Regions from separate parts of the Rhizobium sp. WSM1328 genome, predicted to be linked through region 2. Evidence: riboswitches for the same ligand, from Rfam matches in the RefSeq annotation. Region 2 holds a riboswitch; the other holds the start of a gene.
What was found. A riboswitch is a leader RNA that binds a small molecule or an ion and turns the genes downstream of it on or off. The one in region 2 is predicted to bind cobalamin.
Positions count from the first base shown of each region.

Region 1 (7,130 bases), 350 kb from region 2:
AACCAGCCGCCGCCGCCCTGGATCCGTGCGATCCTGATCTTCACCTGCACCGGCGTCAGCTTCGCCCACGGCTCCAACGACGGGCAGAAGGGCATGGGCCTCATCATGCTGATCCTGATCGGCCTGGTGCCGACGGCTTTCGCGCTGAACCGCACGCCGGATGTCAACTATCTCGAAGCCTACAAGTCAGCATCAGCCCATGTGGAAACCGCACTCGGCAAATATGTGAAGCCGGGCGTTACGGTTGCGGACTACAAGGCCGAAGTCGGCAACGCCGTCAAGAACAAGACCTGGACGGATGCGACGACGCCGGCCCTGCAGCAATATATCCACCAGACAAGTGCTGAAGTCGCCGGCTTCCCGACGCTCGAAGCGGTGCCGACCAATCTCGTCGGCAACGTCCGCAACGACATCTATCTGATCGGCGAGGCGCTGAAGTTGATCGACAAGCAGAAGCTGCTGCCGATGGATGCCGGCGACCTCAGCGCGGTGACGAGCTACCACAAGGCGGTCGACAACGCGACGAAGTTCATCCCGCTCTGGGTGAAAGTGGCGGTCGCGATCGCGCTCGGCCTCGGTACGATGGTGGGCTGGAAGCGCATCGTCGTCACCGTCGGCGAAAAGATCGGCAAGACGCATCTGACCTATGGTCAGGGCGCGGCAGCCGAAGTCGTGGCGATGGTCACTATCGCCTCGGCCGACCATCTCGGCCTGCCGGTCTCGACCACCCATGTGCTGTCATCAGGCGTTGCCGGCACTATGGCGGCCAACGGTTCCGGCCTGCAATGGTCGACCGTGCGTAACATGCTGATGGCCTGGGTGCTGACGCTGCCGGCCTCGATCGCGATCGCCTTCGTGCTGTTCGTGATCATGCGCCAGGTTTTTTAAAGCAAATTCCCGGCAAAGCGCGAAGCGGTTTTGCCGGGAATTGCGTCAAAACAAAAGGTAGAGCGTTCCGTCAGCCCGTCGAGGCCAATTTGGTATTGCGATCGCTGATGAAGATGCCCGCCTCGGCGGCGGGCATCGCCTTGCCGAAAAGATAGCCCTGGCCGATGTCGCAGCCAAGCTGCAGCAGGAAGGCGAGCTGGCCGTGCTCCTCGATACCTTCCGCCGTCGTCTTGATGTTGAGGCTCCTGCCGAGGCCGAGCATGGCGCGGACGATCTTTTCCTGCCGCTCGTCGTCGCGATAGGTGGCGATGAAGCTTTTGTCGATCTTGATCTTGTCGAAACGATAGCGGGAAAGCTGGGCGAGGCTCGAATAGCCCGTGCCGAAATCGTCGAGTGCGATCTGGATGCCGGCGGCGTGCAGCTCGTCGAGAATGAGGGCGGCGATGGCGGGATCCTGGATCAGCGCGTTTTCGGTGATCTCCACTTCCAGGCGCTGCGGCGGCAGCCGGCTTGCCGAAAGGACCTTGAGAATACGCGATGTCAGCAATCTGTCTTCCATCTGCACCGGCGAGACGTTGAAGGACAACGTCACATGATCCGGCCAGGCGAGTGCGTCGCTGCAGGCCTGGGTGAGGAGATCCTCGAATAATGCCGTGATCATGCCGGTTTCCTCGGCGATATCGATGAAGACCGGCGGCGGGATGTTGACGCCGTCGTCGCCGATCCAGCGCGCTAAGGCCTCGAAGCCGCAGAGCTGGCCGGTCTTGAGGTCGATCAGCGGCTGATAGAAGGGCTTGATCGCCTTGTTGGAGATCGCGGCGCGCAGCCTGGTTTCCAGCGCGGCGCGTTCCGTTACCTTGTCCTGCATCGAAGGTTCGAAGACGAAATAGTGGTTGGGTCCGCGTGATTTCGCCTCGTACATGGCGAGGTCGGCACGGTGGGCGGCATCTTCCAGCGGCTCGGCTCCCTCGGCCCAGCGGTCATAGCCGACGCTGGCGCCGACTTCGACGGCAAAGCCATCGATATGGATCGGCCGGGTGACGGCCTGGATCAGCAGCTTGGCAAAACGCTCCTCGCGCTGCGCCGTCAGGGCGAAGGCGACGATGATGAATTCGTCGCCGCCGAAGCGATAGACGCAATCGGCATTGCCGAGCGCGCAGATGCGTCTGGCAACCTCGATCAACAGGATGTCGCCGCCCTTGTGGCCGACGAGGTCATTGACCTTCTTGAAGCCGTCGAGGTCAACGGAGAAGATGGTGACGTTGCGGTCCCACTCCTCGATCTCGGCCTCGTCGTCCTTGATCGGCCGGGAGAGGATCTTGCGCTCGAAGGCGTAGCGGTTCGGCAGCTTGGTGAGATGGTCGTGGGTTGCGGTCCAATCGGCTTTTGCCTGGGCGGCCGCGCGCAGTTCCATTTCCTTACGCAGGTCGGCGATGCGCAGCACCGAATAGACGAAGCTCATGGCGCCGGCGATGCCGAGCGCCAGAACGAGCTTGTCGGCGCCGTACTCGCCGAAGCCGGTCATGAAGGCGACCAGGCTGTCGTCGAGCTGTAGCAGCGTGCCGAGAAGCCAGAGGGTCACTCCAGACACCACGATCGACACGCATTGCCGTCCGGCCCTGCTTTGGAAAAACACCGGCATTATGCCTTCTCCATCTCCACCTTCGCGGAAATATCACGAAAGTCTGAAATGTTTGTTGAAACCAGAAGGCGAATTATCAGAGGCGGCAGCCTGTTGCTGTGCCGCAGAGAGACCCGACGGGGCCTGTGGGGAACCAGGGCGTCGTTATCAGCGCGATCGCCTTCGTGGTTCGGGAGACCGGCTGATGCGGGAAAAGAACGAAGGCGAGCGTGCTAATGCATCGCTCGCCCTTTCTCGTGCTTCAGGCGGTGACGATCAGCAGCGGAACGCTGAAGATGAGACCGACCAGAACCGTGACTGTGGCGACACGCATAAAACGCAGGCGTCGCGTGCGCTCGCCACTCCAATCATATGTCATTCTTCCATCTCCTTGGGACAAGGAAGTAGTCCCCGCAAAGCCGGGTTCAACATAGATGACGCGATTTGCTTGTGCAAAGCTGGATAAGATCAGCAGTCTCTAATGCTGGAAGCGCAGAGACCAGCGCTGTCCGTTGCTGGTCATGCGGATGACGGAAAGCGGCTCGACGTCGCTCAGCCAGAAGGAGGAGAGCGGCGCCTGCAGTACATGCACGATCGCTGCCCGGATGACGGCCGCGTGGCTAACGGCGATCACATGGCCGCCGAGGCTCGATTGCTCATCCATCCAGCCGGCGATGCGCGTGCGCAGATCAACAAGGCTCTCGCCGCCATGCGGGGCCCCTTCCGGATCGCTCATCCAGCCCATGAGGTTTTCCGGCTCTTCGGTCCCGATCGTCGTGATCGACCTGCCGGCCCAGCGGCCATGGTCGCAGTCGCGAAGTGCGAGGTCTATGCGGGCTTCGAGGCGGAGCGCTTCCGCGGTCTGGCGGGCACGCAAAGCCGGGCTCATGGCAATTCGATCGGCGCGGGGCGGGGGGATCATCCTGCCGGCCTCCTCCACTGCCTTATCCTCGAGCGGTTCGTCGAGCGGGAACAGGGCCTTGCGGCTTGCTGCCGTCGCGCCGTGGCAGATCCAGGTGAGGCGCGTGTTCACGGTCGTTCTTGTCTCCCGGAATGCGGCGACAGCGTCCTTCGCCGGCTTGTGAAGTTTCGTTGACAGTCTCTTCGGCGTGCAGATATAACCGTGCAGTTGCGGGTTTGGAAGCCGGTGTAAGTCCGGCGCGGTCGCGCCACTGTGACCAGCGTGTCGAAAGCTCTTCGCGCTGGAAGTCAGACCCTACTGCACAAGCACTCTTTCGACTGAACGCGTCATTCCCGGAGGAATACATGTCTGACACCACTTTCGCGCCCGTTGCGGTACCGGCGCCGATCCCTGTAGGCGAGATCCTGCCCTGGGCGATCTTCGGCGGCCTGCTGATGCTCATCGTCCTCTATTTCGTCGGCACCGAGGAAGGCGCAATGGCGCTGTTCAACGGCATGTATGTGCACGAATTCGTGCATGACGGCCGCCATCTCCTCGGCTTTCCCTGCCACTAAAGCGCGTCGCGATCTTTCAGATTCGCTCATCGCGCTATAGGTTTTTGTTTTACGCATGTCTTTATCGCAAAACCGCGGCACACTTTTGCGCGACGTGCCTTAAGGGAGTTCCGGACATGGTTGGAAACCTCTTGCTTCGCGGCATGCTCGCGGGCCTGATTGCTGGCATCCTGGTTTTCGCTTTCGCCCATACGTTCGGCGAGCCGCTGGTCGATGCGGCGATCGCCTTCGAGGAGGCGAGCGCCCAGGCGGCCGGCGAAGCTGCCGAACCCGAAATCGTCAGCCGCGCCACACAGGCCGGTCTCGGCCTTTTCACCGGCGTCATGGCCTACAGCGCCGCCGTCGGCGGGCTCTTCGCGCTCGCTTTCGCTTTCGTGCACGGCCGCTTCAGCAGCCTTTCGCCGCGCGGCACCTCGGCCGTCATCGCCATTGCCGCCTTCGTGGCGGTCGTCCTCGTTCCCGGGATCAAGTATCCGGCCAACCCGCCGGCAGTCGGCAATCCCGATACGATCGGCGCCAGGACCGAGCTGTTCTTCCTGATGATCGTCGTCTCGCTTGCGGCGCTGATTGCCGCAGTGGCGCTGTCGCGCCGCCTGTCCGAGCGTTTCGGTCTCTGGAACGGCGCGATCATCGCCGGCATCGCCTATCTCGTCTTCATCGGCGTGGTGCTCTATCTGCTGCCGCCGATCAACGAGGTGCCGGAGAACTTCTCGGCGATGGTGCTCTGGCGTTTCCGCACCACTTCGCTCGGAATGCATGTGATCCTCTGGGCAACGCTCGGCCTCGGCTTCGGAGCGCTGGCGGAAAAGCGGCTTGCGGTCGGGGGCGGGGAACGCGGCCGGCCGGCCACGGCATTGCACTGAACGCATCGAAGGACGCCGCTTTGCCGGCGCCCTGAACTTTTCGGGCGAGTATGAAAAACGACAGAGCCAGACCACTGCTGTTGACGGCGTTCTCTGCCGTCGCGTTTTTTTGTGTGGTCGCTGGAAGCGCTTTTGCCCATAGCCGCAGCGACGGCGGCAGCCATGCGGGTCTGGATATCCCGCAAATTTCCCACGGCGAGATGGCTGTCATGTCTGACTATCGCAGTGGGATTGTCGATCTTGCATCCCGTGCTGTCGATACGAACGAGCCGTTCCGCCGCGTGCTGAACTATGCAGAGATCCAGTATTCCTACTGTCTGTGGGGCCGGATGCCGGGCAGCGTGACGGATGAGGAAAGCCCGTTCAACGAATGCGCTCATGCCTATCTCGCCGCGACCAAGGCGGTCTTGCTTTCGATGCGCGAGATGCCGCGGGAGGCTGCCGCGGCGGGTGAAATCATTTCCGCGGTCGACGCCGACATGGTGCGGCGCGGGCTTGCGCTGATCAGCTGCCGGTTCAGCGACGAAGCCTTCAACACCGCCGATATCGTCAAGCCGCGCTGGAGCGAGATCCCATTCCATGCCGCCAGCATGGCGTCGCTGACGGGGCTTGCCGCGTTGTTCGGACTTGGCGTGTTTGCGCTTCGTCGCTTCTCGCGACCGAAAGCTCAGTCGTCGGAATAGCGCTGCTCGCGCCACGGATCGCCGTAGATGTGGTAGCCGTTCTTTTCCCAGAAGCCGGCCTGGTCGGCAGGCATCAGCTCGATGCGGCGCAGCCATTTGGCGCTTTTCCAGAAATAGAGATGCGGCACGACGAGGCGCATCGGGCCGCCGTGCTCCGGTGTCAGCGGCAGGCCTTCCCAGGCGGTGGCGAGGATCGCATCCTCGGCAGCGAAATCGGAGAGCGGCAGGTTGGTGGTATAGCCGTCATAACTCGTCAGCATGACGTAAGCGGCTTCAGGCTTCGGCATGGCGAGGTCGAGCAGATTGCGCGTCGAAACGCCCTTCCATTTGTTGTCGTAGCGCGACCAGGTGGTGACGCAGTGGATATCGCTCACCCCCGTGCTCTGTTCGATCGCCTGGAAGTCGGCCCAGGTGAGGGTGCGCGTCGTTTCGACGAGGCCGCGCACCTCGAGCCGCCAGGTCTCGGTCGAGATGACAGGCTGCTGGCCGAGATCGAGCACCGGCCAGTTCTTGACGAGGTGCTGGCCGGGCGGCAGGCGCTCGGCTTCGGGACGGCTGATACGGCCGGTCAGGAACTTGCCCTCTGCCGCCCAGCGGCGCTTGGATGTGGTGAGTTTGTTATCGGCGGGCGTCTGGTCGTCGCTCATGGGCGGGGGCCTCCTTGCGGTGCAGCAATAGGACATCCACCCCTGCCGGGTGTCAAGTTTCGACGGCCCCTTGGAAATCCCTACCCACCCCTCTAAACTCGGTCCGTCGGGTATGCCTCGCTGGGGAGTGGAGGCAGAAAGGGGAGGAGCCGGTTCTGTCTTCGAAATATCGTGCGATAGCGGCGTTGCTGGTGGTGCCGCTGATCATCTTCTCCTTCTTCACCTATGGGAGCGCGATTGCGACGCGCGCCTATATGGAGGAAGCCTCGGCGCAGGCAGGAACGGCGTTGCGCCTTGCCGTTTCGGCACTCAGCGGCCATCTCAACCGCTACGAGGCGCTGCCGGCGCTGATCGCCGATCACGACGACATCAAGGAACTGGTGAGCGCGCCTGAGGATGTGGCGCTGCGCGATGCGGCCAATCTCTATCTCAAGGAGATCAACGGACTGCTGAAATCCTCCGATATCTATGTGGTCAAGCCAGACGGAGAGACGATCGCGGCCAGCAATTACGATGGGCCTGCAAGCTTCGTCGGACAAAATTTCAGCTACAGGCCCTATTTCCAGGATGCAATCGAAGGCCGGCAGGCACGGTTTTACGCGCTCGGCACCACCTCGCTGAAGCGCGGCTACTATTTTGCCGCACCGATCCGGACCGGCGCGGATATTCGTGGCGTCATCGTCTTCAAGGTCGATATCGATATGATCGAGTCCTCCTGGGGCGGCGGCGAATACAGGATTTTCGTCTCCGATCCGGAGGGCATCATCTTCATGTCCGGCAGCCCGGAATGGCTCTATGGCGCGATCCTGCCGCTGACGGCCGACCGCGTCGCCCGCACCGAGGCGTCGCGACGCTATGCCAATGCCAGGCTGGCGGCGCTGCCGGTGACGCGTCACCACTTCGAGCAGCATGAGCTGATGACGCTGGCCAGCGAGCGCGGTTCGAGCGAATA
Region 1 covers NZ_CM172788.1:3,482,122-3,489,251, reverse strand. Annotated here, with positions in the region: gene AC2444_RS17540 (inorganic phosphate transporter) at 1-888, shown strand, start outside; gene AC2444_RS17535 (putative bifunctional diguanylate cyclase/phosphodiesterase) at 959-2,530, opposite strand; gene AC2444_RS17530 (histidine phosphatase family protein) at 2,988-3,542, opposite strand; adenosylcobalamin (AdoCbl) riboswitch at 3,620-3,774, shown strand; gene AC2444_RS17525 (CbtB domain-containing protein) at 3,776-3,985, shown strand; gene AC2444_RS17520 (CbtA family protein) at 4,102-4,848, shown strand; gene AC2444_RS17515 (hypothetical protein) at 4,899-5,531, shown strand; gene AC2444_RS17510 (sulfite oxidase-like oxidoreductase) at 5,516-6,178, opposite strand; gene AC2444_RS17505 (sensor histidine kinase) at 6,370-7,130, shown strand, end outside.
Region 1: linked by a shared signal. The riboswitch ahead of AC2444_RS17525 (CbtB domain-containing protein) and the one ahead of nrdH (glutaredoxin-like protein NrdH) in region 2 are both predicted to bind cobalamin.

Region 2 (7,130 bases):
TATTCCGTCGCGCCGCTTGCCGGAAACGCTGCGCCTGCGCATACTCAGGGCTCACAGCATCGTCACGATCATGGACATGGCTGCGGCGATCACGCGGGCCATGACGACGATCATGCGGTACATGATCATGAAGGTCATAGCCATGACCATCCCCACGATCATGGCGAGAAGGAAATCGAGGGGTTGCACGGGCACGATCATGCGCCGATGGCCGGTCCCTGGTGGCAGAGCAGGAAGGGCCGGCTGACCATCCTTTCGGGTGGAGCACTCGTTGCCGCCTACACCGTCGGCCATCTCGTGCCGGCGATCGCGTCCTACGCCTTCATCGTCGCCATGCTGATCGGGCTGGTGCCGATCGCGCGGCGCGCCATCATGGCCGCCTTCTCAGGCACACCGTTTTCGATCGAGATGCTGATGACGATCGCCGCCGTCGGCGCCGTTATCATCAATGCCGGCGAAGAGGCGGCGACCGTTGTGTTCCTGTTCCTCGTTGGCGAGCTGCTGGAAGGGGTGGCAGCGGGCAAGGCGCGCGAAAGCATCCAGTCGCTGACGGCGCTGGTGCCGAAGACCTCGCTGCTCGAAGACAATGGGCAGACACGGGAGGTGCCGGCGGAAAGCCTTTCGGTCGGGGCCATCATCATGGTTCGTCCTGGCGATCGGATCTCGGCGGACGGCATCATCCTCTCAGGCGAGAGCGCGATCGACGAGGCGCCGGTGACGGGCGAGAGCACGCCAGTGCGTAAGGGCGTCGATGCCGTCGTTTTTGCCGGCACGGTGAATGGCGATGTGGTGCTTAGGGTTCGCGTTACGGCGGCCGCGGCCGACAATACCATCGCCCGCGTCGTCAAGCTGGTGGAGGAGGCGCAGGAATCGAAGGCGCCGACCGAGCGCTTCATCGATCGGTTCTCGCGCTATTACACGCCCGGCGTGGTCGTGGTCGCAGCGCTGGTTGCGGTCGTTCCGCCGCTGCTGTTCGCAGGGCCATGGGGCGAATGGGTCTATAAGGGCCTTGCGATCCTTTTGATCGGCTGCCCCTGCGCGCTCGTCATCTCAACGCCGGCGGCGATCGCTGCCTCGCTTTCATCCGGTGCGCGGCGCGGGCTGCTGATGAAGGGCGGCGCGGTGCTGGAGACGCTCGGCAAGGTGACGATGGTCGCCTTCGACAAAACAGGCACGCTGACGGAAGGCAAGCCTCAGGTGACTGACATCATTTCCTTTGGTCTGACCGAGGCGCAGGTGCTGTCGCGCGCGGCGGTGCTGGAACAGGGTTCCAGCCATCCGCTGGCGCTGGCGATCCTCAACCGCGCCAAGGCGGACGGCGTTCCCGTGCCGCCGGCCTTCGAGCTGGAAGCGCTGCCGGGCAAGGGCGTCAGCGGCAAAGTCGGTGGTGAGACGCTGGACCTCTTGTCGCCGCCCGCCGCCCGCGAGCGCGGGACGCTCAGTGCTGAACAGGATGCACGCATCTCGGCGTTGAACGACGAGGGCAACAGCGTGTCGGTGCTGCTCGTCAACGGTGTTGTGGCCGGCCTTATCGCCATGCGCGACGAGCCGCGTCAGGATGCCGAGGCCGGGCTCGCTGCCCTCAAATCAGCAGGCGTCAAGGCTATCATGCTGACCGGCGACAACAAGCGGACGGCAGCAGCCGTTGCCGGCATGCTCGGCATCGACTGGCGCGGCGAGATGATGCCGGAGGACAAGCAGCGGGTCGTCGGCGAATTGAAGCGCCAAGGCTTCATCGTCGCCAAGATCGGCGACGGCATCAACGATGCTCCGGCGCTGGCCGCTGCCGATATCGGTATCGCTATGGGCGGCGGCACCGATGTGGCGCTGGAGACGGCGGATGCCGCCGTGCTGCACGGACGCGTTGGCGACGTGGCGCGGATGATCGAACTTTCCAAACTCACGATGCGCAACATCCTGCAGAATATCACCATCGCACTCGGGCTAAAGGCGGTGTTTCTGGTGACGACGATCGCCGGCATTACCGGGCTCTGGCCAGCGATCCTCGCCGATACCGGCGCCACCGTGCTGGTGACGATCAACGCGCTCAGGCTGCTTCGAATAAAAATATGAATGTCGTTTCGGGGAGCCGGCTTCTGCCGGCTCTTTTCTGACGGGTTCTCCACAGCGCTTTTCCGTTAACGCTTCGTTATCCACATCATACACAGTCACGGCGATTCGCTGCCGCCATTGCTGCGCTGCCACAACAACTTGTTGACGTCATCAGCGATTCGCGTACCATATCTAGTGTTCGAGGTTCCGTCGATTCGTGAGGATCGGCGGCTAAGACGGGAATACGGTGCGTTTCGCCATCATGGCGCGGCAATGCCGGAGCTGCCCCCGCAACTGTAAGCGGCGAGCAACTGTCCGATTTCAGGTCACTGGAGCATGATGCTCCGGGAAGGCTGGGGCAGGGTGCTTTGACCCGTGAGCCAGGAGACCTGCCTCGAACGAAACGTCCACGGGCGGGGTGTCCGGAAGGTCGCGTTGCATGGCTGCGGGGAATCTCCGCATCGCGTTTCGCAGGCCCGAGCCTCCGCCCCCGAAACCTTCGCATTGAGCCACTTCGGGGTGAAGTCATGTCAGTATCTCAGTTCAGGCCGCCACCCGCTAGAGGTAGAGGGCGGATCACGCCCAGCGGCTGAACGAGCCGCATCGCTGCAAAATACAGAGTGTTTTCGACGGATATCGCGAGATTTCCGATCGATGTCCTGCGTCCCAATCGCGTCGTCACGAGGAATATCATGACCATCACCGTCTACAGCAAGCCTGCCTGCGTCCAATGCACTGCCACCTACCGCGCCCTCGACCGGTTGGGCGTCGATTATGACATCGTCGATATTTCGCAGAATGCCGAAGCGCTCGATCGGGTCCGCAGCCTCGGCTACATGCAGGCGCCCGTCGTCATCGCCGGCGAGCAGCATTGGGCCGGCTTCCGTCCCGACATGATCAGCGCACTTTCCTGAGGAAAGGCGATGGCTCTGATCGTCTATTATTCCAGCCGGTCCGAGAACACCCATCGGTTCGTCGCCAAGCTCGGACTGCGCGCGGCGCGCATTCCGCCAAATGGCGCAGACGCGTTCCATATCCGCGAACCCTTCGTGCTGATCGTGCCGACCTATAGCGGCGACGGCGGCAAGGGCGCCGTTCCCAAGCAGGTGATCCGTTTCCTCAACGATACGGAAAACCGAGGACACATCCGCGGCGTGATTGCCGCGGGCAACAGCAATTTCGGCGAAACATACGGGCTCGCCGGCGACGTGATCTCAAAGAAGTGCCAGGTGCCTTACCTCTACAGGTTCGAACTGCTGGGCACAGAAGCGGATGTCGCCAACGTCAAACACGGAATGGAACGGTTTTGGACACGGGAATTCTCGAACGCCCTTTGAAAGCAGCGGAAACGCTCGACTACCACGCGCTGAATGCGATGCTGAACCTCTATGACGATCAGGGGCGGATCCAGCTCGACAAGGATCGAATGGCGGCCAAGCAGTATTTCCTGCAGCATGTGAACCAGAACACGGTGTTCTTTCACAATCTCCGGGAAAAGCTCGATTACCTCGTGACCGAGGGCTATTACGAGCAGGAGGTTCTCGACCAGTATTCCTTCAATTTCGTGCGGGATCTGTTCGACCAGGCCTATGCCAAGAAGTTCCGTTTCCCGACCTTCCTCGGCGCCTTCAAATATTACACCAGCTATACGCTGAAGACCTTCGACGGAAAGCGCTATCTCGAGCGCTATGAGGACCGCATCTGCATGGTGGCCCTGGCCTTGGCGCGCGGCGACGAGAGCCTTGCCCGCGACATGGTCGACGAGATCATTTCCGGCCGCTTCCAGCCGGCGACGCCGACCTTCCTCAATGCCGGTAAGAAGCAGCGCGGCGAACTGGTTTCCTGCTTCCTGCTGCGCGTCGAGGACAATATGGAATCGATCGGCCGGTCGATCAATTCGGCGCTGCAATTGTCGAAGCGCGGCGGCGGCGTGGCGCTGTCGCTGACGAATATCCGCGAGGCAGGCGCGCCGATCAAGCATATCGAGAACCAGTCCTCGGGCATCATCCCTGTCATGAAGCTGCTCGAAGACAGTTTTTCCTATGCCAACCAGCTCGGCGCACGGCAGGGCGCGGGGGCCGTCTATCTCAATGCCCATCACCCCGACATCATGCGCTTTCTCGACACCAAGCGCGAAAATGCCGACGAGAAGATCCGCATCAAGACGCTGTCGCTCGGCGTCGTCGTGCCCGATATCACCTTCGAACTCGCGAGGAACAACGAGGACATGTACCTGTTCTCGCCCTATGACGTGGAGCGCGTCTATGGCGTGCCCTTCACCGAGATTTCGGTGACGGAAAAGTACCGCGAGATGGCTGACGACGCCCGCATCTCCAAGAAGAAGATCAAGGCACGCGAATTCTTCCAGGTGCTTGCCGAAATCCAGTTCGAGAGCGGCTATCCCTACATCATGTTCGAGGACACGGTGAACCGGGCAAACCCGATCGCCGGACGTGTTTCGATGAGCAATCTATGCTCGGAAATCCTGCAGGTGAGTGAGGCGAGCGAATATAACGACGACCTCTCCTACAAACATCTCGGCAAGGACATCTCCTGTAATCTCGGCTCGCTGAACATCGCGGCAGCGATGGATTCGGTCGATTTCGGCAAGACGATCGAGACCTCGATCCGGGCGTTGAGTGCTGTTTCCGACATGAGCCACATCTCCTCAGTCCCTTCGATCGAGAAGGGCAATGACGAGAGCCATGCGATCGGCCTCGGCCAGATGAATCTGCACGGCTACCTCGCCCGCGAACGCATCTTCTATGGCTCCGAGGAAGGCGTCGATTTCACCAACATCTATTTCTACACGGTGACCTACTACGCGATCCGCGCCTCGAATCTTTTGGCGGTCGAACGCGGCGCGAGCTTCAAGGGCTTCGAGAACTCGAAATATGCCTCCGGCGACTATTTCGACAAATATACCGACCGGCTCTGGGAGCCTGCGACGGAGAGGGTCAAGGCGCTGTTCGAGACGTCAGGCATTCACATTCCGACGCAGGAAGATTGGGTGGCGTTGAAGAAGGCGGTGATGGCCTCCGGCCTCTATAACCAGAACCTGCAAGCAGTGCCGCCGACAGGCTCGATCTCTTATATCAATCACTCGACCTCCTCGATCCATCCGATCGTCTCGAAGATCGAGATCCGCAAGGAAGGCAAGATCGGCCGCGTCTATTATCCGGCGCCGTTCATGACCAACGACAATCTCGATTATTATCAGGATGCCTACGAGATCGGGCCGGAGAAGATCATCGACACCTATGCGGCGGCGACCCAGCATGTCGACCAGGGCCTGTCACTGACCTTGTTCTTCCGCGACACGGCAACGACGCGCGACATCAACAAGGCGCAGATCCATGCCTGGAAGAAGGGCATCAAGACGATCTACTACATCCGCCTTCGCCAGATGGCGCTGTCCGGCACCGAGGTGCAGGGCTGCGTGTCTTGTACGCTGTGATTTGATATTTCGCTCCGGAGCATTTGCCCCTCACCCTAGCCCTCTCCCCGTTCTGACGGGGAGAGGGGACTTGCCACACGAACCGGCAATAAAGACGGAAAAGGGTGCGGCATATCCCCTTCGCCCCGCTGGCGGGGGTCCGAAGGACGGGTCGAGACCAGTGGCTCGACCCAGGCAACGGTGCCGGCAGGCGGATGAGGGGCAGATCCGGACACATTTCTCAAGAGGGAACACAATGAACATGCAATTGAAGCCGGCCAGCCGCGTGCGCGCCGTCAACTGGAACCGCATCGAGGACGACAAGGATCTCGAAGTCTGGAACCGGCTCACCGGCAATTTCTGGCTGCCGGAAAAGGTGCCGCTTTCCAACGACATTCCCTCCTGGGCGACGCTGACGGCGGCCGAGCAGCAGCTGACCATCCGCGTTTTCACCGGATTGACGCTGCTCGACACGATCCAGAACGGCGTCGGTTCCATCCGGCTGATGGAGGATGCAGCGACGTCGCATGAAGAGGCGGTGCTTTCCAACGTCTCCTTCATGGAGGCCGTGCATGCACGCTCCTATTCCTCGATCTTCTCGACACTGTGCTCGACGCCCGATGTCGACGATGCCTATCGCTGGTCGGAGGAGAACGAATTCCTGCAGCGGAAATCGGCGTTGATCATGGAGCAGTACCGCTCCGGCGATCCGTTGAAAAAGAAGGTCGCGAGCGTCTTCCTCGAAAGCTTCCTGTTTTATTCGGGCTTCTACCTGCCGATGTACTGGTCGAGCCGCGCCAAGCTCACCAACACGGCCGACATGATCCGGCTGATTATCCGCGACGAGGCGGTGCACGGCTATTATATCGGCTACAAGTTCCAGCGCGGGTTGGAGCGGCTCGGCGACGAGCGGAAGCAGGAGATCAAGGATTTCGCCTTCGAACTGCTGCTCGAACTCTACGACAACGAGGCGAAATATACCGAAGCGCTGTATGACGGCGTCGGGCTGACCGAGGACGTCAAGAAATTCCTGCACTACAATGCCAACAAGGCGCTGATGAATCTGGGCTATGAGGCACTTTTCCCGGCCGAGGCCTGCAAGGTCAATCCGGCGATCCTGTCGGCACTTTCGCCGAATGCCGACGAGAACCACGACTTCTTCTCCGGCTCCGGTTCCTCCTATGTGATCGGCAAGGCGGTGGCGACCGAGGACGAGGACTGGGATTTCTGAGGCTTGATCGCAGTCTGCCTCTTATCATTTGCTCCCTCATCGCCCACATTTAGCGGAAACTAAATTCGGTCCTCGCCGATGATGTGGCGTAGCGGGAGTTTTTGATGTCGTCTTTTTTGAACAAGGCCGGGACTGCCGTCGAAGCGGAAGAAGGCGTCTGGCCGATCCGCAGAAGACGGATTCTCGACTGGCTGGTGAACGATACGCGCGGCGAGCGGTTCATCGACAATATCCTGGTGGACATGTGCGAGAAGCTGCGGGCGGCAGGCGTGCCGGTGGCGCGGGTGACATTGCATTTCAGGACGAACCATCCGCAATGGATCGGCGCCCGCATCCTCTGGAAGGAAGGCCTGGCGGAGGCGAAGATCAACACTTTCGCCTATGGTGTCGAAAATACGCCGGAGTTCCTGA
Region 2 covers NZ_CM172788.1:3,836,278-3,843,407, reverse strand. Annotated here, with positions in the region: gene AC2444_RS19170 (heavy metal translocating P-type ATPase) at 1-2,073, shown strand, start outside; cobalamin riboswitch at 2,238-2,463, shown strand; gene nrdH (glutaredoxin-like protein NrdH) at 2,745-2,966, shown strand; gene nrdI (class Ib ribonucleoside-diphosphate reductase assembly flavoprotein NrdI) at 2,976-3,389, shown strand; gene nrdE (class 1b ribonucleoside-diphosphate reductase subunit alpha) at 3,428-5,509, shown strand; gene nrdF (class 1b ribonucleoside-diphosphate reductase subunit beta) at 5,745-6,719, shown strand; gene AC2444_RS19145 (adenylate/guanylate cyclase domain-containing protein) at 6,824-7,130, shown strand, end outside.